DNA from 3 places in the Actinoplanes sp. L3-i22 genome. Region 2 is predicted to be linked to each of the others. Evidence: riboswitches for the same ligand, from Rfam matches in the RefSeq annotation. Region 2 holds a riboswitch; each other region holds the start of a gene.
What was found. Region 2 has a riboswitch for cobalamin ahead of L3i22_RS02310 (ribonucleoside-diphosphate reductase subunit alpha). Riboswitches for the same ligand answer to the same signal wherever they lie in the genome.

Region 1 (7,771 bases), 4.7 Mb from region 2:
CCTGCTGCCGGCCGACGGCGGCTCGATCCGGGTGGCCGGGCACGACCTGGCCCGGGACCCCGACGGGATCCGTGCAGCGATCGGCCTGACCGGCCAGTTCTCCGCGTTCGACCGGCTGCTGACGGTCCGGGAGAACCTGCGGCTGATGGCGAACCTGCACCGGCTCGGCAAGGCCGAGGGCGGCCGCCGGGTGGACGCCCTGATCGAGCGGTTCGACCTGGCCGAGTCGGCGAACAAGCCGGTGTCGCTGCTCTCCGGCGGCCAGCAGCGCCGCCTCGACCTGGCGATGACCCTGGTCGGCAACCCCCGGCTGATCTTCCTGGACGAGCCCACCACCGGCCTCGACCCGCGCAGCCGGCACACCATGTGGCAGATCGTCCGCGGCCTGGTCGCCGAGGGCGTCACGGTCTTCCTCACCACCCAGTACCTGGACGAGGCGGACGAGCTCGCCGACCGGATCGCGGTGCTCGACCACGGCCGGATCGTCGTCGAGGGCACCCCGGACGAGCTGAAGCGCCGGATCCCGGGCGGGCACCTGCGGCTGCGCTTCGCCGACCCGGCGGCGCTGCAGGCGGCGGCCTCGGTGCTGGACGGCACGCAGCGCGACGACGAGGCGCTGACCCTGCAGGTGTCCAGCGACGGCGGCGTGGCCTCGCTGCGCACGGTGCTGGCCACGCTGGACCGGGCCGGCGTCGAGCCGGCCGACCTGACCATCCACACCCCGGACCTGGACGACGTGTTCTTCGCCTTCACCGGCGCGCCCGCCACCACCCCTGCCGAGCACGAGGACGAGGAGACCCGATGACCACCCTGGCGCACACCATCACCGACTCGCGGACCATGTTCCAGCGGCAGTTGCTGCACCTCAAGCGCTACCCGTCACTGACCCTGATGCTGATCGGGCTGCCGGTGATCTTCCTGCTGCTCTTCGTCTACGTGTTCGGCGGCACGCTCGGCGCCGGGCTGGGCAGCGGCGGCGGCCGGTCCGCGTACGTGAACTACCTGTCCCCCGGCATCCTGCTGTTCACCATCGCCGGCGCGGTGGCCGGCACCGCGATCTCGGTGGCGATGGACATGAACGAGGGCATCGTCGACCGGTTCCGCAGCATGGCCATCGCCCGCGCGTCGCTGCTGACCGGGCACGTCCTGGGCAGCCTGGTGCAGATCTTCATCGCCCTGTTCTTCGTGCTCGGCATCGCGCTGGCGATCGGCTTCCGCCCGAACGCCACCCCGGTCGAATGGCTGGCCACCGTCGGCATGCTGCTCGCGATCTCGTTCGCGCTGACCTGGCTGGCGGTCGCGCTCGGCATGGTCGCCGACAGCGTCGAGACGGCCAGCAACACCCCGATGATCCTGAGCCTGCTGCCGTTCCTGGGCAGCGGTTTCGTCCCCACCGAGACGATGCCGGCCGGCCTGCGCCAGTTCGCCGAGTACCAGCCCTTCACCTCGATGATCGAGACCCTGCGCGGCCTGCTGCTCGGCACCGGCATCGGCAACAGCGCCTGGATCGCCCTGGCCTGGTGCACCGGCATCTCGGCCCTCTCCTACCTGTGGGCCAAACGCAAATACAACCAAAGAGCCACCCATTAAAAACACCATTGCGACGGTACGGCGGTAGCCCCGCCCCGAGGCCCAGCCGGAACCTCCCGGCTGGGCCTCGCACCCGCGGTCAGTCCCGCCCCGGGCCACCCCACCGGTCCTCGTGCCGGGCGAGCCGCAGTGGCCGCCGGCTCCGCCACCCGTGCCGTTCCAGGTCCGGGACCTCCGGCACCCGGCTCACCGGTCCCAGGCACAGCCAGGCGACCGGCCGGATGCCGTCCGGGATGCCGAGCAGTCCCCGCAGGAACTCCTCGCGGTAGAACGACACCCAGCCCACGCCCAGGTCCTCGGCCGTCGCGGCCAGCCACAGGTTCTGGATGGCCAGGCACACCGAGTAGAGCCCGGCGTCGGCGATCGCATGCCGCCCCAGAACCGCGGGACCCCCGCGCTCCGGGTCATAGGTCACCACGATCGACAGCGTCGACTCCAGCACCCCGTCGATCTTGATCCGGGCGAACCGGGCGGCCGCCTCCGGCTCCAGGGACGCGGCGAACACGTCCCGCTCCGACCGCACGTGCTGGTGAAACGCCTCCCGCAACCCCCGGTCCCGGACGACGACGAAGTCCCACGGCTGGGACATGCCGACACTGGGCGCGGCGTGCGCGGCGGTCAGGATCCGGTCCAGCACCGCCGCCGGCACCGGCCCACCGGTGAACTCGCCCCGGACATCACGGCGGCGGTGAACGATCTCGTACAGGTCGTGCGTCATGGCAGGCTCCCGCTGCGCTCGGCCCCGGGCATGCCGGGGCGATCAGGCGCGAGGCCGGTCTTCGGACTCCCGGATCGTCACCTCACCGCCCGCCTTCCCAGCCGTCCCCGGCCAGTGGCTACGCGCGAACGCGTATGGGCGGCAGCTCCCCGGTCACCGCGGCGGGCCCGTGCCGGATTCCCACCGGCTTCCCAGATTCTCCCCACCAGCGGCGGGGCACCTCGCAACAGTTCATGCCGTCGCCGACCCTATCGCCCCCGCAGAGCCGCCTCCGGGGACCGCCGGTCCCGGCCGTAAAATCCGGCCGATCACCACCCTGCCGGGAAGGCCGCATGCACCTCTACGGCTACGACGAACAGCCAGTGACCCCTGTCGACGAGTGGCTTGATCCGGAGCGTCTGATGAAGACCTTCGGCGTCGACCGCGCGGCCGCCGATCGCATCATCGAGGAAGAACGCGATCGCCCTTGTCCGTCGAGCACGGAATTGGCGGTCGACGGGTCGTACCTGTTCGAGGAAAAAGCATTCTGGCCGGCCCACCTGTCCTATACCGTCGGCGAGGAAACGGCTGCCGAGCCGGCTTTCGGTCTTTCCTGGGCCGACATCGAGAGCATCGGTCGACCGCTGATCGAGCGTCCCGATCGGTGGCCGGCATTTACCGTGCCCCTTCCGCGCGGCGGGGTGATCCTCATCATCCACCGGACGCAGGTGCCCCGGTCCTTGGGCCGAGGCGGCAGATGGGTGCGGCGTAAAGCGGAACACCACATGGAGTTCTGGCTCGCTCCCCCGAGCGGCGACGGCATGCTTCTGGCCGATGTGTCGGCTGAGCGCCTGGGGCCGGGCCTGCGCTGGCCGGAGCTCAAAGGCATCGCTCAGGCCGGCGCGCCGGATCGCCGGGAGATCGCCCGCCGGCTTCTGCTGCTGGCGCCGATCCTCGGCGACAAGGAGCAGAGCGACGAAGCCGTCGCCTGGTTCGCCCGGGCATTGTCGCTCATGGGCGGACTCGACCGGCTGTCAATGCCGGTCCGCCGCGCCGCCGACGGACTCGCGAACGGCAATGAACTGTTCGGATACGCGAGCTGGCGGCACGACGACGACATCTGGATCTGCGACGGCATCGACAGCGCCAGAAATCCGGCCGGCCACCTCGCCCTGCCGCCCCGGGACCTCCGGCGAGCCGGCGAAACGCTGCAATCCCTGGTCGAGAATCCCTAGGATTCGCCGGCGCGGGCCACAAAGCCGCGAGATCAGCCCGGTGGTCCAGCCGACACCGGTCGGCTGGACCACCGCATGGTCAGGCGGGGCAGGTCACATCGTGCGCCGGGCGGGTGCCGTCGGTCAGGAACGCGGTCACCCAGGCGTCGCCGCAGGGGTTTCCGTTCTCCAGGTAGGAGCCGTGGCCACCCGCGTCCACGGCGACCATCCGGGCGCGGTCGCCGAAGGCGGTGCGCAGGTTCAGCGCCTTGCGATAGGGCGTGGCCGGATCCCGCAGGTTCTGCACGAGCAGCACGTTCGACGGACCGTCCGGGGTGACCCGCACCGGCGGCTCGACCGGGGCGGGCGAGAACGCGCAGGTGTAGATGTTGACCGGCATGCCGGCCGTGAGCGGGAACGCCTGCCGGTTCGCCGACACCCCTGCGGCGTACGACCGGATGTCCCGCGGCCAGCGCACGTCGTGGCAGATCGTCGCGTTCAGCACCGCGAACGTGTTCTGCAGCGCCGCCTCGGGCGCGGCCCCGGTCGGCGGCAGCGGGCCACCCGCGAGCGCCGCACTCATCAGCCCGGCCAGCTGCGGGAACCGCGAATCCGAGTAGAGCCCGTTGAGCAGGTTCGACCGCAGCGTGTTCCCGTCCAGCACCGGCGGATCGGCTCCGGTCCACGGCAGCGGTTCCCGGTCCAGCGAATCGGCCAGCCGCAGGTAGGTGCCACGCACCGCCGCCGGGTCGACGCCGAGGTGGTACTGGCCGTCGCGGGCGGCGGCCCAGGCCGCGAAGTCCGGGAACCGGTCCTCGACCCCGATCGCGTAGTTCGCCGCCCAGCCCCGTTCGACCAGCTCAGGATCCGGGTCGTCGTTGCTGTCGAGCACCACGCGATCGGTGTGGGCGGCGAACATCGTGGCGTAGACCGCGCCCACGTAGGTGCCGTAGGAGACGCCCCAGTAGGAGATCCGCCGCTCGCCGAGCGCCTGCCGGATCGCGTCCAGGTCGCGAGCCTCGTTCCGGCTGCTGATGCTGTCGTAGACCGGCCCGCCGTTGTCCGCGCAGGCCGCGGCCGCCCGCCGGGACCAGTCCACGGTCGGCGTGATGTCGCCGCCCGCGCCGGGCCACGGCATGATCCGGGTCTGGGTGATGTCAGCCGGCTGCAGACCGCACGAGACCAGCGCGCTCGCCCCCACCCCGCGCGGGTCGAAGGAGACCAGGTCGTAGCGATCGAGAACGGACTGCGGCAGCTTGCCCACATAGGCGCTGGGCCGGTTGACGCCGGAGTTGCCCGGGCCGCCGGGGATCAGCACCAGCACCCCGCGGCGCAGGCCGGGCGCGGCCGTCCGGAGGCGGGAGATCGCCAGGTCGAGGCGCGGCCCGCCGGGCCGGGCGTAGTCGACCGGGACGGACACCGTGCCGCACTCCTGGCGCGGATCGACGGCAGCGGACGCCGGGCAGGCCGACCAGGCCGGGCCGGGTGGGGTGGCGGACCAGGCCGGCACCGGCACCGCGAGGCCGGTACTGACGAGAGCGGCGATCAAGACCGTTTTCATACGGTCGAGCCTCGTCACCCGATCGCCCGGGGTCGATAGACCTGGCTCCCCGCCGATGGTCGGGCTAACCCCACCACGGACCTCAGGACGCGATGATCACCTCGGTGCCGGTACGGCGGATCGCGTCGATGCCGGCCGGGTCCGCGCTGGCGTCGGTGACCAGCGTGGCCACGTCGGTGACCGGGCAGATGCCGGCCAGGCAGACCTTGCCCACCTTGGAGCCGTCGGCGACCACGATCACCCGGTCGGCGCGGCGGATCATCGTGGCGTTGGTGTTCGCCTCGATCTCGTCGTGGGTGGTCAGGCCGCCGCGGGCGCTGATCCCGTCGACGCCGACAACCGCGACCGCCATGTTCAGCCCCTGCAGCGCGTGGTCCGCGATCGGCCCGACCAGCTCGTACGACTGGGTCCGGGACACCCCGCCCGTCATGATCAGTTTCAGCCGGGGGCGCAGCGCCAGCTCGGACGCGATGTTGAGGGCGTTGGTCACCACGGTCAGGTCGACGCGCTCGGCGAGCAGCCGTGCGAGCAGGTGCGTGGTGGTGCCGCCGGTCAGACCCAGGGTGAGCGGGCCCTTCGGGAGCAGCCCCGCGACCGTACGGGCAATGAGGGTTTTCTCTTCCCGGTGTTGACCTGTGCGGTAACGGACCGGCAGCTCGTAGGCGACGTCGACGGCGACCGCGCCGCCGTGGGTCCGCGAGAGCAGCCGCTGGTCCTCGAGGATCTGCAGGTCACGCCGGATGGTGGCGGCCGAGACGGCGAACTCGTCGGCGAGGTGGCCGGCGTCGACCGACCCGGTGGCGGTGACCCGTTCGAGGATGGCCGACACTCGGTCGGCGCGACGCAGAGACGACATGGAACCTTCCGAAGTCCGGTGATCAAACGCGCATTCAATATAGTTCGTTTCCGAGCGATCCTTGCACGAGCGTGCAGGCGGCCCCGAGACTCCTCCCATGACCGTGATCGCTTTCCTGGGCGCGGGCAGCGTGGTGTTCACCCGCGAGCTCCTGGCCGACATCCTCTCCTTCGACGAGTTACGCGGCGTCACGCTGGCCCTGCACGACATCGACCCCGAACGACTGGAGACGGCGGAGCTGATCGCCCGCCGTACCGCGTCGCAGTTGAATGCGACGCCGAAGATAACCGCCCACCTGGACCGGAGGCAGGCCCTGGACGGGGCCGACTTCGTGATCAACGCGATCCAGGTCGGGATGTACGCCGCGACCGTGCGCGACTTCGAGATCCCGGCGAAGTACGGCCTGCGCCAGACCATCGCCGACACGCTCGGCGTCGGCGGGATCTTCCGCGCGCTGCGCACCTTCCCGGTGCTGGACGGGATCGCCGCGGACATCCGCGCGATCTGCCCGGACGCCTGGCTGCTCAACTACACCAACCCGATGGCGATGAACGTCGCCTACCTGGGCGCGATCGCCCCCGACCTGAACGTCGCCGGGCTCTGCCACTCGGTCTTCTGGACCGTGCACGACCTGGGCGCACTGCTCGGCGTGCCGCACGAGGAGATCGACTACACCGGCGCCGGGGTGAACCACCAGGCCTGGCTGCTGCGCTTCGAGCATCGAGGGGAGTCGCTCTATCCGCGGCTCGACGAGCTGCTCGACCGGGACCCGGAGTTGCGGCGGCGGGTCCGAATGGACATGTACCGGCGGCTCGGCTGGTTCCCGACCGAGACCAGCGAGCACTCCTCCGAGTACGTGCCGTGGTACCTGCGCCACGACAGCGAGATCGACCGCCTGCGCATCCCGGTCGGCGATTATCTCGGCATCAGCGCGGACAACGTCGCCCAGTACCACCAGACCCGGCGTGGCCTGCTGGCCGGCGAGCCGCTGGATCTGACCCGCGAGGCCACCGAGTATGCCCCGCAGGTCATCCACAGCATGGTCACCGGCACCCCGCGCCGCATCCACGCAAACCTCATCAACAAGGGATTGATTTCCAACCTTCCTGAGGGGTACGCCGTGGAGGTCCCGTGCCACGTCGGAGCCGACGGGCTCCACCCGGAACCGGTCGGCGACCTGCCGCTGCAGTGCGCCGCGCTCAACCGGACGTTCGTCAGCGTCGGCGAGCTGACCGTTCGCGCGGCGGTCGACGGCGATCCCCGGATGGTCCGGCAGGCCGCGATGACCGATCCGAACACCGCCGCGAGCCTGACCGTGGACGCGATCTGGGAGCTGTGCGACGAGCTGACCGCGGCCCACGGCGACCTGATCCCACCGGCGCTGCGCGGCTGACCGGCCGGCGCCGGGCGGCCGCGGTGATGATCAAGCGCGCATCCTGGAATGCTCGTTTGCTGCGCGCATCTTGCAAAGCGATCACAAACGAGCATAATCCACGAGCATGAATAACACGCTCGCCGAGGTCGCCAGCCAGCCCGAGGTGTGGCGGCGGACCGCGCCGCTCGCCTCCCTGGCCCGGCAGGAACTGGCCGCGCCGGGAGAACGGATGTTGCTGCTCGGCTGCGGCACGTCGTGGTTCGTCGCACAGAGCATCGCCGAGCTACGGGAGAGCGCCGGGCTCGGCGAGACCGACGCGGTCTGCGCTTCCGAGTACGTGCCGCGCCGGCGTTACGACCGGGTCGTCGCGGTCACCCGCTCGGGCACGTCGACCGAGGTCCTGGCGGCGCTGCGGCAGGTCCCGGCCGGGACGCGGCGGATCGCGATCACCGCGGTCCGCGGGGAGCCGGTCGACGAC
Region 2 (7,771 bases):
TCGTCGACGCGCTGCCGGCATCCACCCAGCTCGGCATCCGCGTCCTCGGCGCCACCTACTCCGGCAAGAACAAGAAGACCGCCTGCCAGGACACCCAGCAGATCGTCCCGATCGGCCCGGTCAACGCGGTCCAGGCCAAGAACGCGATCGCCACACTCAAGCCGACCGGCTACACGCCGATCGGCCTGGCGATCAAGGAGGCCGCCGCCGACCTCGGCGACACCGGTTCGAGCCGGCGGATCGTGCTGATCACCGACGGCGAGGACACCTGCACCCCGCCCGACCCGTGCCAGGTCGCCCGGCAGCTCGCCGCCCAGGGCACCCACCTGGTCATCGACACGCTCGGCCTGACCCCCGACGAGAAGACCCGCAAGCAGCTGGTCTGCATCTCGACCGCGACCGGCGGCACCTACGCCGCGGCGAACAGCGAGGCCGAGCTGACCGAGCGGGTCCAGCAACTCGTCGACCGGGCCGCGGTGCCGCCGCCGGTCCAGCCGGCCACCGTCACCGGCAGCGCCGACTGCGCGAACGCGCCGCTGCTCGCCCCGGGCGTCTACACCGACCGGGAGAAGATCAGCGAGCACCGCTTCTACCGGGTCGCCGTGGCGCCGGACCAGGAGCTGCGCGCCTCGGTGAGCGTCGCGATCGACCGGGCGGTCTACCCGGACTACGGCGTACTGCTGAAGGCCGCCACCGCGGACGGCCGGGAGCTGGTCCGCGGCCTGGACGCCGGCGACGGGCGGACCGACGTGATGTCGGCCGGCCTGCGCTGGTCCGCCGACGAGCAGAAGGCGGACGCCAAGGCCTCGGCCGAGGCGGCGGACGCGGACAACGCCGACGAGGCCGGCGACGACACCCGGAGCACCGAGATCTGCCTGGTGGTCAGCAACTCGTTCTCCTCGCGGGTGGACACCGCGACCGGCATGCCGGTCGAGCTGAGCATCGACCTGGTCGACGCCTCGCACACCCCGGACGCCCCCGGCCTGGGCCGCGGCTTCCTGTTCCTGCTGGTCCTGGCGATCGCCGGACTGGTCGCCGGCGTGCTGGCCGGCTGGATCACCCGCTACTGGGTGGCCACCTGGAGGGAGAACTGATGCGGATCAAGCACCTCGCGCTCGCCGGTGCCGTGATCTTCGGCATCGCCGCCGTCCCGGCCCCCGCGTTCGCGGACGACCCGTCCCCGGCGCCCGCGGTGAACACCGCCGGCACCTCGTTCCTGACCGCGGTGCCGATCACCGCGAATCAGGCGGTCCAGGTCGGCGGGGTCACCGGCGACTACCTGTACTGGCAGTTCACCGCGGAGGCCGGCCAGCGCCCGGACCTCACCGCCACGGTCACCCTGCCCGCCAAGGGCCGGACCGGCGACGAGTCGTGGATCGTCGAGGTCTTCGACGGGCTGCGCCGCCGGCAGGCCTGTGTCGCCGGCGAGCAGAGCCCGATCGCCGCGAAGGACGCCGCCCAGGTGACCCTCGGCTGCCGGATCCGCCAGGTGCGCTCGTGGGCCGAGCCGCAGGACGGCGACCCGCTGCCGGGCACGTACTACGTGCGGCTGTCCAGCACCCAGGTGCCGGAGACCGACCTGGGCCTGCCCCTCAAAATCAGCCTCAGTCTCACCACGGCGAAGGGCGATCTCGACGCCGACCAGGGCGAACTGGCCAAGCCGCTGGTGCCGAACAACCAGCCGGGCACCGTGCTGACCACCCCGGCGCCGTCCGCCTCGGCCGCCGCGGGCGCCGAGACCGACAAGAGCGGCTTCAGCCTGGACTGGCTGCCGGACTTCTCCGGCCGCTGGTTCTGGACCGCCGGCGGCGGCATCCTGGCCGCCCTGACCGGCCTGTTCGGCTTCTCCCTGACCCGGCGGCGCCGCCGGGTCTGATGCACTTCAAGAGATTCATTGCCACGGCTGCGGCCAATAACTGATCGTCGCTCCCGCGGGGACCCTTCCGGGCCTCGCAAGGGCGCGGGGCGCCCAGAACACGAGACCCGCAAGGGCGACGTCCGCGGGTGGGCACGGTTGCAAAAACCACAAAAGCCCGGGACCGGTTCCACCGGTCCCGGGCTTTCCCGTGGTCAGCGGCCGCGACTCAGAAGTCGTCGTCGAAGCTGACGCTTCCGGTCACGCCGACCTGGTAGGCGGAGACCCGGCGCTCGAAGAAGTTCGAGAGCTCCTGGACGTCCTGCAGCTCCATGAAGGCGAACGGGTTCTTGCTGCCGTACATCGGCGCGATGCCGAGCACCTGCAGCCGCCGGTCGGCCACGTGCTGCAGGTATTCGCGCATGTCGCCGAGGGACATCCCGGAGACGCCCTGGGCGAGCAGGTCCTCGGCGAACTGGACCTCACACTCGACGGCCTCGGCCAGCATGTCGCGGACCTGCTGCTCCATCTCGGCGTCGAACAGGTCCGGCTCCTCCTGCCGGACGGTGTCGACCACGTCGAACGCGAACGCCATGTGCATGCTCTCGTCGCGGAACACCCAGTTGGTGCCGGAGGCGAGGCCCTGCAGGACACCGCGGGAGCGCAGGAAGTACACATACGCGAAGGCGCCGTAGAAGAACAGGCCCTCGATGCACGCGGCGAAGCAGATCACGTTGAGCAGGAACGCCCGCCGGTGCTCGCGGGTCTCCAGCTTGCGCAGATCGAAGACCGAGTCGATCCACTTGAAACAGAATTCGGCCTTACGCGCGATCGACGGAATGTTGTCGATCGCGGCGAACGCCTCGAACCGCTCGTTCTCGTCCGGCACATAGGTGTCGAGCAGGTTCAGATAGAACTGAACGTGCACGGCCTCCTCGAACAGCTGCCGGGACAGGTAGAGCCGGCCCTCCGGCGAGTTGACGTGCTGGTACAGGTTGAGCACCAGGTTGTTCGCCACGATCGTGTCGCCGGTGGCGAAGAACGCGACCAGCCGGGACACCAGGTGCTGCTCGGCCGGGCTCAGCTTGGCCAGGTCGGCGAGGTCGGAGTGGAGATCGACCTCCTCGACCGTCCAGGTGTTCTTGATGGCGTCCTTGTAGCGGTCGAAGAAGTGCGGGTACTTCATCGGCCGCAGGGTCAGGTCCATTCCAGGGTCGAGCAGCATTACTGGCAGGCCTCACAGATATCGGGGTTCTCAAGGGACGCGGCGAGCGCGCCGCCGGTGTCGCCGAGCAGGTTCAGGCTCAGCGTGGCGACCTGGCCGGCGCCGGACGGGTTGGCGACCAGGGTGGTGGTCTGCGCCGGGATGACGACCGGGGCCACCACTGCCGGCACGGCCGCGGCCGGGGCGACCGCCGCGGTGGTGGCCTGCTGGATCCGGGTCGCGGGGCGCGAACGCAGGTAGTACGACGTCTTCAGGCCGGACTTCCAGGCGTACAGGTACATCGAGGACACCTTGCCGATGGTCGGCGAGGCCAGGAACAGGTTCAGCGACTGCGACTGGTCGATGAACGGCGCGCGGGCCGCGGCCAGGTCGATCAGGGCACGCTGCGGGAGCTCCCACGCCGTACGGAAAATGTCCTTGATGTCGGAAGGCAGCTCGGTGATGCCCTGCACCGACCCCTCGGCCCGCTTGATCGCCTCGCGGATCGGGGCGGTCCACAGCCCGCGGGCCTTCAACTCCCGTACCAGATAGGTGTTGATCTGCAGGAATTCGCCGGACATCGTCTCGCGCTTGAACAGGTTGGAGACCTGCGGCTCGATGCACTCGTAGCAGCCGGCGATCGACGCGATGGTGGCCGTCGGCGCGATCGCCACGAGCAGCGAGTTACGCAGGCCGGTGGCCGCGATCCGGGTCTTCACCGACGCCCAGCGCGCGGTCTGCGACAGCTCGGCGCCCCACAGCTCGGGGTGCAGGTCGCCCTTGGCCGCGCGGGTCTCCGGGAACGACGGGTGCGCGCCGAACTGCTCGGCGAGACCGGCGGACGCCTCCAGCGCGGTCAGCAGGATCTCCTCCTGGACCCGGGTGGAGAGCTCCTTGGCCTCGGCCGAGTCGAACGGGAGCCGCAGCGTGAAGAACGCGTCCTGCAGGCCCATCAGCCCCAGGCCGACCGGCCGCCAGCGCGGGTTCGACGCCTCCGCCTGCTGCGACGGGTAGTAGTTGATGTCGATGACCCGGTCCAGGAAGACCACCGCGGTACGCACGGTCGCGCGCAGCCGCTCCCAGTCGACGCCGTCCGCCGTGGTGTGCGCGCCCAGGTTGATCGACCCCAGGTTGCAGACCGCGGTCTCGTCGTCCGAGTTCACCTCGAGGATCTCGGTGCACAGGTTCGACAGGTGGATGGTGTTGCCCGGCGCGCCGGTCTGGTTCGACAGCGCGTTCGAGCGGTCCTTGAACGTCATCCAGCCGTTGCCGGTCTGCGCCAGGGTGCGCATCATCCGTCCGTACAGGTCCCGGGCCTTGACCGTCTTGACGGCCTTCTTCTCCGCGTTGCGGTAGGCCTCGGTGAACTCCTCGCCGAAGAGATCGGGCAGCTCAGGGGCGTCCGACGGGTCGACGAGCGACCAGTCCTCGTCGGCCTCGACGCGGCGCATGAACTCGTCCGGGATCCAGTTGGCCAGGTTCAGGTTGTGGGTGCGCCGGGACTCCTCGCCGGTGTTGTCCCGCAGCTCCAGGAACTCCTCGATGTCCGGGTGCCACGGCTCCAGGTAGACGCAGGCCGCGCCCTTGCGCCGGCCGCCCTGGTTGACCGCGGCCACGCCCGCGTCGAGGGTCTTCAGGAACGGGACGATGCCGTTCGACTTGCCGTTCGTGCCCCGGATCAGCGCGCCCCGGCCGCGGACCCGCGACCAGGCGATGCCGATGCCGCCGGAGAACTTCGACAGCTTCGCGACCTGGTGGTACCGCTCGTAGATCGAGTCCAGCTCGTCCTTCGGCGAGTCCACCAGGAAGCAGCTCGACATCTGGGTGTGCCGGGTGCCGGAGTTGAACAGCGTCGGCGAGCTGGGCAGGTACGCCAGCGACGACATCAGGCGGTAGAAGCCAATCGCCTCGGCCGCGGTCTGCGACAGGCCGCAGGCGACCCGCAGCAGCCAGTACTGCGGGGTCTCGATCGGGATCCGCTTGGTCGGGTGGCGCAGCAGGTAACGGTCGGCGACGGTACGCAGCCCGAAGTACTCGAAGCGCAGGTCCGCGCCGAGGTCGATGGCGGCGTTCAACTCGTCCCGGTGCTCGGTGACGAACGCCAGCGTGTCGTCGCCGATCAGGCCCTCGGCGTGGCCGAGCGCGATCGACTCGCTGAACATGGTGACGTCCTGCTCGCGGACCTCCTGCGAGACCAGGTCGATCAGCAGGCGCGCGGCGAGCCGCGAATACTGCGGCTCCTCGCCGATCAGCTCGGCGGCCGTCTGGATCGAGAGCTTGTCCAGCTCCTCGGTGGTGGCGCCGTCGTACAGCCCGCTGATGGTCTTGGTGGCCACGCGCAGCGGGTCGACCTCGTCCAGACCGGTGATCCACCGCTCGACCGCGGCGACGATCTTGTTGACGTCGACCGGCTCCAGCTCGCCGTTGCGCTTGCGCACCTGCATCACCTGGCGGCGCTGCCCCGGAACGGTGGCCGCGTCCAGGCTTTTTTCCGGGCTCTTCTCCGGCGTGAGCGTCATGGCCCTCTTCCCTCGCGAGTCAACACGGCCGCAACCCGCGCAGGAAGACACCACACTCGCGCACGGGCCCGCAGGCGCGCACGGCAAAGCGAAGGCGTCGACCGTCCCACGCGGCCTTCGACCGCCGCACACGGTTTGCGTGCGGCGCGCTGGCAGGTCTTCGGACTCGTGGGCGACATGCTCGTTCCTACTGGCCGTCGCTTCCCAGGCCATGCGGCCCAGTGCCGTGTGACGGCGGTCGTTCCCACTCACCGCTGCGGGGCAGTTCCGGCCTCACACCGGATTCCCTCTTGCCTCGGCCCGCCCGTGAAGGCGCGCCGAACCAGCTGCGATCGACACTATATATGGGCCTCGCCGAGCCGACGCAACGCCATATGGTGTGTCGCACTCAGTCTCCCGAAAAACCCCAGAAGTAGATCTCGGACGGATTACCGGCGTCGTCGTGCAGCACCGCGCAGCGCCCGAGCCAGCGCTCATTGGCAAGATCCTCGATCACCCCGACGTGCGCCCTGGTCAGCTTGACGACCCCCGCGGCCGCCAGGATCTCGTCCTCCCGGAGCGGGACGACGGTACAGAGCGTCGCCTTCGACCGGGTCGGCACCACCTCGCGCACGTCGAGGATCGAGTGGGTCCCGCACTCCTGCACCGACTCGGACGACCAGAGCTCCTCCTCGGTCCGCGGCCGGTTCGGACAGTCGGCGGCGGACTTGCCGAGCTCGTGTGGCTCGGCCCACCAGTAGTCGCCCTCGTCGAAGACCTTCTTGCGCAGCTCGTCGAGCGCCCGCCCCAGATCAGGCTGGTACGCGACGTAGTAACTCCAACCGGAAGCACCCATGCCGAGATCAAACCAAGGGGGTACGACAGAAAAGCCGCACTACTCCCGCCGCCGCCGGAACAGGCCGCGGAGTCCGTCACGCAACATGGCGAGCAGCAGGAGGATCGGCACTACGCCCAGAAAGCCGATCACGGCGGCGATGAAGGTCACCCATCCCCGGCTGGGCAGTTCGGCGCGCGAGTACCCGATGCGACCCCGACTACCCGTGTTCTCGCCGATCGTGAACGTATCCCCCGGCTTCTCATCGGTGAAGAACCCGGGTTTGTCGATCGTCACGCGAGCCCGCCCGCTCCACGAGATCGAAACTGAGCATGCTTTGTAATAGCCGAACCCTTTGAGGCTGACCGGCCCCCGGCGCTCGCAACTCACGATCTTCGCCTCGCCCGTCCGGCGAGCATCGGCGAAATCCGCACCGGTGAAGCGGGCAACGGTCATCGACGTGGCGAGCAGGACGAACGAGACCGCCAAAATGATCAGAAGGCCGAGAACATTGCGGAACCACCCACCACGCCTGCTCTCGATCACCGGCCCGATCTCCGCGGCCCTCTGCTTGGCAGCCCTGGAACGAGCCACGCCGGCTTCGGCCTCGGCCAACATCTCCGCCATCCGGCGCTTGCGATAGGCCGCCCGATTCTCATCAGTCATCGCGCATCTCCAAGAGCATTCATCGGAATCTGCCGGCGGAGTGAATCAGTTGTCCAGCAGGGTGTCGCCGGTGGCGGCGCCGTTCTGGATGCTGTTGCCCCGGAGTCCTTCGCGTAAGGCGTCCACGGCAACCTTCGCCTTCGTACCGTAGACGACCTCATCGGCATGATCGAAGGTGTGATATGCCGCTTTGTACGCAGCCCATGGACCCGCGCTGTCCGCGAGGTAGCCGTCCGCCTCGGCGAGCTTCGCCGAGTTGAGGAACACCGACCCGAAGGTGGCTTCTTCCAGGAGATCCTTGATGCGACCACAGATGGCCCTGACGAGTGCGAACTTGCCGCCGAGCTCGGCAATGGCATCGTCGAGTCGCTGGAGGACTCGAACGATCTTCCCGGTGTATTTGGCGACCAGCAGGGCCACCTCGGCCAGGATCTTGGGAATCGTCACGACCAGGAGCGCCTGCAGCGCCTTCGAGATCGCCGCTCCCACGACCTCCGCGATCAGGTCACGCACGGTGTTGCGAACGACGCCGACGATCGCACCCGCGACCAGCGTCGCCTCGGCCATGGCGCCGGCCACCTCACCCAACGCGAGAACACCGTCAGCCATACCGGCCGCCTTCGCGCGATACGCGGTGACGGACTCGGCTTGCCACGGTGCGGTGACCGAGGTGACTTGGCCCTCGAAGAACGTCACCGCCTTTTCGACGCGCA
Region 3 (7,771 bases), 4.8 Mb from region 2:
TGAGCCGGCGACTCGCCGGGCGCGGCACCGACCGGCCCGCCCGGGTGGCCCGCGACTGCCGGTCGGCGGCGACGCACAGGCACAGGCAGGTGGTCGGGAGCAGCACGTGCGCGGTGTTCAGATACGGACGCGACGCCAGCAGCGGAGCCAGCGCGCCGCCGGCCGCACCGACCGCGCCGGTCAGCGCCATCAGGTGCAGGGCCCGCCGGTCGATCGGGCCGGTCCCGGTGAACGCCACCTTGATGAACGCGAAGACGCAGATGAACCCGGCCGCGAGCAGGATCAGCAGGGTGATCGCGCCGCCGATGTCGCCGCTGACCCAGCCGTGCCAGTGCGGGGACATCAGGTGCCAGCAGAAGGTCAGCACGGTGACGATGCCGGTCGCGGTGTCGAGCCCGAAGCGGGTCCACTCGGTCCGGGGACGCCGGGTGCCGGGCACCCGCAGCAGGCCCAGCAGCATCACCAGCAGCCCGGACACGTAGATCCCGGCGGTCACGCCGCTGATGTGCTGGCCCTGCTGCCGTCCGCTGAAGTAGTCGTAGGCGTTCCCGGCGGCGCCCAGGCCGATCAGCGCGATGCCGACCGACACGTACCGCCACATGGCCCGGCCCTGGCCGGCGGCGCGCCACGAGGCGACCGCCGCGTTCGGCACCGCCACGGACAACGGCAGCCAGCCGGCCAGCGACGGGATGCGGTGATCCAGTCCGATCGAGAACCAGACCGCGGCCACCACGACCATGGCGCCGGCCAGGAGCAGGGTCCCGGTCGGCCGCCAGGCCGGGACCACGCCGCCGGCCGGCCCCGCCGATGACGACCAAGATTCAGACACTGGGCCACTGAACGGCACGAATCGATGCGGCGGATCAGTCGTACGGACGAAACCGGCAGCACATCAGGTGGTTTCGCCCCGGTGGTTCAGCTGCCGCGGACCTCGGCGGCCGCCGCGACCAGGCGCCGCAGCGACGCCTCCACCTCGGCATAACCGCGGGTCTTGAGCCCGCAGTCCGGGTTCACCCACAGCCGCCGCGCCGGGACCGCCGCGACCGCGCGCCGCAGCGCCTCGACCACCTCCCGGTGCGCGGGCACCCGCGGCGAGTGGATGTCCCAGACGCCCGGCCCGACGCCCCGGCCGTACCCGATCGCGGCCAGGTCGCCGAGGATCTCCATCTTCGAGCGGGACGCCTCGATGCTTGTCACGTCCGCGTCGAGGGCGTCGATCGCGGTGATCACCTCGCCGAACTCCGAGTAGCACAGGTGCGTGTGCACCTGGGTGTCGTCGGCGACCCCGCCGGTCGCCAGCCGGAACGCGCCGACCGCCCACTCCAGGTAGGCCTGCTGGTCGGCCCGGCGCAGCGGCAGCGTCTCGCGCAGCGCCGGCTCGTCCACCTGGATCACCCGGATCCCGGCGGCCTCCAGGTCCCGGCACTCGTCGCGCAGCGCGAGCGCCACCTGGTCGGCGGTCGCCGCCAGCGGCTGGTCGGCGCGCACGAACGACCAGGCCAGAATCGTGACCGGGCCGGTCAGCATGCCCTTGACCGGCTTCGCCGTCAGTGACTGGGCGTAGCTCGACCAGGCCACGGTCATCGGCGCCGGGCGGGCCACGTCACCGAAGATGATCGGCGGCCGCACGCACCGCGACCCGTAGGACTGCACCCAGCCGAGATCGGTCGCGGCGAACCCGGCGAGCCGCTCGCCGAAGTACTGCACCATGTCGTTGCGCTCCGGCTCGCCGTGCACGAGCACGTCCAGCCCGAGCTGCTCCTGCAGCCGGATCACGTGCTCGACCTCGGCGCGCATCCGCTGCTCGTACCCGGCCGCGTCGAGCGTGCCGGCCCGCAGCCCGGCCCGCGCCGCCCGCAGCTCGGCGGTCTGCGGGAACGACCCGATCGTCGTGGTCGGCAACGCCGGCAGCTTCAGCCGCGCCTGCTGCGCAGCCGCACGCTGCGCATATTCCCCTCGCTCACGGTCCGCCGCGGTCAGGGCCGCAAGATTTGCCCGTACGGCGTCATCGCGCCACGCCGCGGGCGTCGCCGGCAGCGGCGCCGGCAGGTGCGCGGTCCCGTCGCGCAGGGCCTTGCCGAGCAGCACCACCTCGTCGACCTTCTGCCGGGCGAACGCCAGTCGCGCGAACAGCTCCGGGTCCAGCCGCGTCTCCACGGACAGGTCGACCGGCACGTGCAGCAGCGAGCACGACGACGACACGGCGACGTGGTCGGCGAGCGCGGTCACGGTCGCGCCGGTGGCCACCGCCCGGCGCAGGTCGGTGCGCCAGATGTTGTGCCCGTCCACCAGCCCGGCCACGATCGTCCGCCCGGCCAGCGGCCCGGACGCGGCCAGCCGTTCCAGGTTGCCCGGGCCGGCGACCAGGTCCAGGCCGAGCGCCTCGATCGGGGTGTCGAGCAGCGCCGGCAGGGCGTCGCCGAGCTCCCCGAAGTAGGTGGCGACGAAGATCCGCGGCCGGTGCTCCACCTCGCCGAGCCGGGTGTAGGCGTGCCGCAGGGCGTCGATCTCGGCCGGCGTCCGGTCGGCGACGTAGGCCGGCTCGTCCAGCTGGACCCAGGCGACGCCGGCCTCGGCCAGCGCGGTCAGGATCTGCGCGTACGTGTCGAGCAGGTCGTCGAGGCGGGCGAACGGATCCGGCCCCTTCGCCAGGAGCAGGAACGTGGCCGGGCCGACCAGCACGGGACGGGTCTCGATGCCCAGGGCGCGGGCCTCGGCGTACTCGGCAATCGGTTTTGCGGGGTTGGGGGTGAAGATCGTCTCCGGGTCGATCTCGGGCACCAGGTAGTGGTAGTTCGTGGCGAACCACTTGGTCAGTTCGAGCGCGGGCTCGGCGTCGACACCGCGCGCCATCGCGAAGTAGGTGTCCAGCGCGGGCAGCTCCAGCCGGCGGAACCGGGCCGGGATCGCCCCGACCGCGACCGCGGTGTCCAGCACGTGGTCGTAGTAGGAGAACGTGTTCGACGGGATCGCGTCGAGACGGGCGTTGCGCAGCTGCTGCCACACCTCGGCGCGCAGCCCGGCGGCGGTCGACGCCAGCGCCGCCTCGTCGATCGTGCCGGCCCAGTAGGCCTCGACGGCCTTCTTCAGCTCACGGTTCGCGCCGATGCGCGGATAGCCGAGCACGGTGCTCTGACCGAATGCGGTGCTCACAGGGGGTTCCTTCCCTCGAAGTGCCCGGCGGGCACACGGAAGGAGGGCTTCGGCCCCTGGGTCCTCCCGAGGGACCGCCGGCGGCGCCCGCCGGACGGCGGGCGCGGCGCTGGCAGGTCTTCGGACTCGCGGGCAGGACCGTTTCCGGTCGCCTACCGGCCGTCGCTTCCCAGACCTCGCGGTCCAGTGCTTGATGACGGCTTTCGTTCCCACTCACCGCTGCGGGGCAGTCCTGGTCTCGCACCAGGTTCCCTCTTACGACGCCGCCGTCTGGCTGACGGGGCGAACCAGCACTGCCGGTCATCCTAGCGTCGGAGCCGATCGATCCCCCGTGTGCCACGCGACACCCGCTAGAGCATCCTAGGAACCTGGGTTGAATCCTGGTCGACGCGGGCGGGCTGTGTCCGTACCGAATCGAAGATTGTTTCCTGAAGTTCGCCGGCGTCAGGCGGGACTCAGCGGACCGGGGCCGGCCGAGCCGATCAGGATCGGGTCGAGCAGCGTGACCAGGGTCCGCTGCTGCTCCGCGTCGAGCTCGCGGGTCGCCGGCTCCAGGGCGCGGCGGACGTCGGCGTAGAGGCGCCCGGTCAGCTCGATCCCGGCCGGGGTCAGGAACACGTCCGTCGCCCGCCGGTCGCCGGGATTCCGGTCGCGGCCGATCAGCCCGCGGCGCTCGGCGCGGTCGATCAGCCCGGACATCGACGACTTGTCCACGCCCAGGAACAGGGCCAGGTCGGTGACCCGGGCACGGCGGTCGCGCAGGATGCCGAGCACGCGCAGCTGGGTCAGGGACAGGTCGTTCTCCGCGCCGATCCGGGTCAGCACGCCCATCACCTGGAAACAGCTGCGGACCAGCGCGTCCACCACGGCGTCCGACGTCATGCCCACACCCTAGTTGACATAGGTGGGATTACCAACCATCCTCGGATTAGTTGGTAATCCCACCTATCTTTCGTGGAGGTTCTCATGCACGCCGCCGTCCTCACCTCGTTCGACGCTCCGCCGGTCTACCGCGAGCAGCCCGACCCGGTCGCCGCCGGCGACCACGAGATGGTCGTCGACGTGCTCGCCGCCGGCCTGCACCACCTGACCCGGGCCAAGGCCGGCGGCACGCACTACAGCGGCACCGGCGGGTTCCCGATCGTGCCGGGCGTCGACGCCGTCGTGCGTGACCCGGCGGGCGACCTGCGGTACGCCGCGCTCGACGACACGAACCTCGGGACGTTCGCCGACCGTACGGTGATCGACGTGCGCCGCAGCATCGTGCTGCCGGCCGGCGCCGACCCGGTCCGGATCGCCGCCGGGATGAACCCGGCGATGTCCTCCTGGGTCGCCCTGCGCCGGCGCATCGACTTCCGGCCCGGGCAGCGGGTGCTGGTCCTGGGCGCGACCGGCGGCGCGGGCCGGTTGGCGGTGCAGATCGCCAAGCTGTTCGGCGCCGCCCGGGTGATCGCCGCCGGGCGCGACGCCGACCGGCTCGCGGAGCTGACCGGCCTCGGCGCGGACGAGACGATCACCTTCGACCGGATCGAGCGGGCCGCCGACGTCGACGTGGTGATCGACTACGTGTGGGGGGACCCGGCCGCCCGGGCCATGGTTCCGATGCTGACCGCCCGCGCGGATCGCGGGGCCCCGCTGACCTGGATCCAGATCGGGTCGATCGCCGGGGAGGTGGCGGCCGTGCCGTCGGTCGCGCTGCGGGCGGCCCGGCTGCGGATCATCGGCAGTGGGATCGGGTCGGTCAGCCCGCGCGACTTCATGGCCGAGCTGCCGGAGCTCGCCGGGGCGCTGGGTGGGGGTGGGCTGGAGGTGCGGGCGCGGGCCGTGCCGCTCGCGGACATCGGCCGGGAGTGGACCTCGGAGACCGGCGACCGGCTGGTCTTCGTCCCGTGAATCGGCCGGTCACCACAGCACCCTGACCCTGACGTTCGATCCGCCCGACCCGGATTCCGGGAGCGGCGGGCAGGGGCGGCCGATGACGGGTCGCCGGGCGGGCTGCTAGAACTGGCGGATGTCGGTCACCAGGACCACCGAGGTCATTGCCGCTGTCCGTGAGCAGTTCGGGCCGGAGTTCGTGTCGGCCCGGATCGCCGCCGAGGATCAGGTGCGCGCGTTTCTCGACGAACAGCTCGGGGTGATGGACGCTGAGCGGATCATCGCGCTCGGCCGATTGATAAATCAGCACGGCAAACTCGGCCGGGCGCGGTTCGACCGGTTCACCCCGGGCTTCACCGGCGCGATCATGAGCAAGCTCGGCACCGACCCGGCCACGTTCAACCGGATGACGACCCGGCTGTGGCGTGAGCCCATCCCCGAGGCGCTGGCCACGCTCGGGCGGATCTACACGTTCCGGCCGATGTTCGCGCATGCCGGCTCATCGCTGCCCAGCTTCCTGCTCTACCTGCGCGATCCCGACCAGTTCGGCGTCTGCGTCAACGCGACGATGCTCGGGCTCGCCCAGGAAACCGGGGTCAGATACAGCGCAAACAGCCAGACCGCATACCAGACGTTCTGCGCTGATCTGCGCGCCTGGCGGGAGAGACACGGAGTGGCGCCGCAGGAGGCCGATGCGATCCTGACCGCCGTCATGCGCGCCGCTCGGCCGGCGCCGGCCGAGCCGGAACTGCCGCTGGAACTCGGCGTGGAGGAGGTCGCCGAGGGCTGCTTCCTCGAGGTCGAGCAGGTGGACCAGTGGGTTCAGGCGCTCACCACCGGGATGCGACAGGGGGTGTTCCACGGGCCGCCCGGCACCGGCAAGACCCACGTGGCACGACTGCTCGCCCGGCATCTGGCCACCTCCCCCGCGCACATCGAGCTCGCGCAGTTTCATCCGGCGTATTCGTACGAGGACTTCATCGAAGGGCTGCGGCCGGAGGCGTCCGAGGGTGGGTTGCGCTACGAGGTGCGTCCCGGGATCTTCGCGCGGCTGTGTGAGCGGGCCCGGGAGGCGCCCGGCGAGACCTTCGTGATGATCATCGACGAGATGAACCGGGCCGACCTCGCGGCTGTCTTCGGTGAGCTGCTCTACCTGCTGGAGTACCGGGACACCGAGGTGACGCTGCCGTATTCGCAACGGCGTTTCTCCGTACCTCCGAATGTTTTTCTGCTCGGCACGATGAACACCGCTGATCGCAGTCTGGCGATGCTCGATTTCGCGCTGCGGCGGCGGTTCAACGCTTTTCCGCTGCCGCCCGACGAGAAGGTGCTCGACCGGTGGACCGCGGGCCGCCCGGACGGCAACGCCGAGCTCGCGCTGGGTGTGTTCCGGCTCATCCGGGACCGGGTCGGGCCCGAGGCGCCGGTCAGTCCCGGGCACTCCTACTGGATGACGGAAGCCCTGGATGCCGCCGTCGCCGAACGGATCTGGGCGTACCAGTTGCGCCCCTACCTGGCCGAATACTGGTTCGAGCAACCGGCCGAGCTGGGGCGGCTGGACGCGGATGTCCGGACGCTGATCGCGGAACTCGCCTGAGATGCTGCGGCTGGTCGAGTATCAGACCAGGACGGTACGGCTCAGCGCGGGAGAAGCGGCCGAACTGGCCCGGCTGACCGTCGGAACGCGCGGCGAGCGCGAGCGGGCCCGGGTGATCGAGCGGCTGACACCGACGGCCGAGCCCGGCTGCTACGACCTGCAGCCGGGTCCGTACGTCGGCAGGTTTCAGCTGCTCAGCGGTCAGGTGGTCGAGGTCGCCGGCCGGTTCCCCTTTCAGGACCTGGCGACGCTGCTCGGGCTCGGGCGGGGCGCGGCGCTGCTCGACGACGCCGCCGCACCGGGCAGCGGCGGGCACAGCCTGGTGGACCTGATCGCGCTGGCGTTCGTCCGGGAGGCGGAGCGGCTCGCCGGGCAGGGGCTGGCCAAGGAGTACCAGCGGCGCGCCTTCACCCGGCCGCCCTATCCGGGGGTGCCGTCGGCGACCCTGCATCTCAAGGTGCACGCGGGCCGGCCGGATCGGCTGGCCACCTCGGCGAACCGGCTCACCCCCGACGTGACGCTGAATCGCCTGGTGGCGAGCGCGCATCGGCGGTTGAGCGGGTTGGCCTATCCGGAGGCGCGGCTCGGGGCCCGGGTGCGGGCGCTGGATCCGGCTTTTCGCGGCATCGGAAGCCTGCCGGCCGGGCGCCCGGTGGTGCTCGGCCCGGTCCCGGCCCGCTATCGCGAGATCGAGAAGCTGGCCCGGCTGATCCTGGATGAGCGCAGCGCGCTGCCCACCGGTGCGGGGGTGTCCGGGGTGAGCGTCATGTTCGACATGACCCGGCTCTGGGAGAACTATGTCGGTGCCTGGCTGCGGCACCGGTCACCGGAGGTCACCGTGGCCGCGCAGCAGGCGATTCCGCTGACCGACTCCGGGCAGAAGCGGACCGGGTATGCCGACTTCGTGCTGTATCGCGGCGGGGAGGCGGTCGCGGTCTACGACGCCAAGTACAAGCCGTGGCGGTCGCCGCCGAGTACCGATGAGATCTACCAGCTCTTCACGTACGCGCAGCGGCTCGGCGTCACCTCGGCGGCGCTGGTGTACCCCGCGGCCACGAGTCACCGGACCACGACGACGGTCGGTCCGGTGACCATCGAGTGCTGGGCTGTTCCGATCGAGGCCCTCGCTCGATGACTCTCCGCGTG

Region 1: it holds a riboswitch for cobalamin, as region 2 does, so the genes downstream of both, bluB (5,6-dimethylbenzimidazole synthase) here and L3i22_RS02310 (ribonucleoside-diphosphate reductase subunit alpha) in region 2, are expected to answer to the same signal.
Region 3: it holds a riboswitch for cobalamin, as region 2 does, so the genes downstream of both, metE (5-methyltetrahydropteroyltriglutamate--homocysteine S-methyltransferase) here and L3i22_RS02310 (ribonucleoside-diphosphate reductase subunit alpha) in region 2, are expected to answer to the same signal.

Annotation. Positions count from the first base shown of each region.
Region 1 is NZ_AP024745.1:7,774,468-7,782,238, forward strand. Features, by position in the region: gene L3i22_RS34950 (ATP-binding cassette domain-containing protein) at 1-805, shown strand, start outside; gene L3i22_RS34955 (ABC transporter permease) at 802-1,590, shown strand; gene bluB (5,6-dimethylbenzimidazole synthase) at 1,670-2,308, opposite strand; cobalamin riboswitch at 2,343-2,547, opposite strand; gene L3i22_RS34965 (hypothetical protein) at 2,641-3,522, shown strand; gene L3i22_RS34970 (alpha/beta hydrolase) at 3,602-5,062, opposite strand; gene L3i22_RS34975 (DeoR/GlpR family DNA-binding transcription regulator) at 5,145-5,918, opposite strand; gene L3i22_RS34980 (alpha-glucosidase/alpha-galactosidase) at 6,016-7,311, shown strand; gene L3i22_RS34985 (SIS domain-containing protein) at 7,418-7,771, shown strand, end outside.
Region 2 is NZ_AP024745.1:498,684-506,454, reverse strand. Features, by position in the region: gene L3i22_RS02325 (VWA domain-containing protein) at 1-1,094, shown strand, start outside; gene L3i22_RS02320 (peptidase) at 1,094-1,876, shown strand; gene L3i22_RS02315 (ribonucleotide-diphosphate reductase subunit beta) at 2,085-3,080, opposite strand; gene L3i22_RS02310 (ribonucleoside-diphosphate reductase subunit alpha) at 3,080-5,578, opposite strand; cobalamin riboswitch at 5,712-5,920, opposite strand; gene L3i22_RS02305 (hypothetical protein) at 5,967-6,413, opposite strand; gene L3i22_RS02300 (DUF6346 domain-containing protein) at 6,453-7,058, opposite strand; gene L3i22_RS02295 (hypothetical protein) at 7,104-7,771, opposite strand, start outside.
Region 3 is NZ_AP024745.1:5,322,322-5,330,092, reverse strand. Features, by position in the region: gene L3i22_RS23665 (bifunctional diguanylate cyclase/phosphodiesterase) at 1-829, opposite strand, end outside; gene metE (5-methyltetrahydropteroyltriglutamate--homocysteine S-methyltransferase) at 916-3,153, opposite strand; cobalamin riboswitch at 3,247-3,460, opposite strand; gene L3i22_RS23655 (MarR family winged helix-turn-helix transcriptional regulator) at 3,598-4,035, opposite strand; gene L3i22_RS23650 (zinc-binding alcohol dehydrogenase family protein) at 4,120-5,046, shown strand; gene L3i22_RS23645 (McrB family protein) at 5,165-6,625, shown strand; gene L3i22_RS23640 (McrC family protein) at 6,627-7,760, shown strand.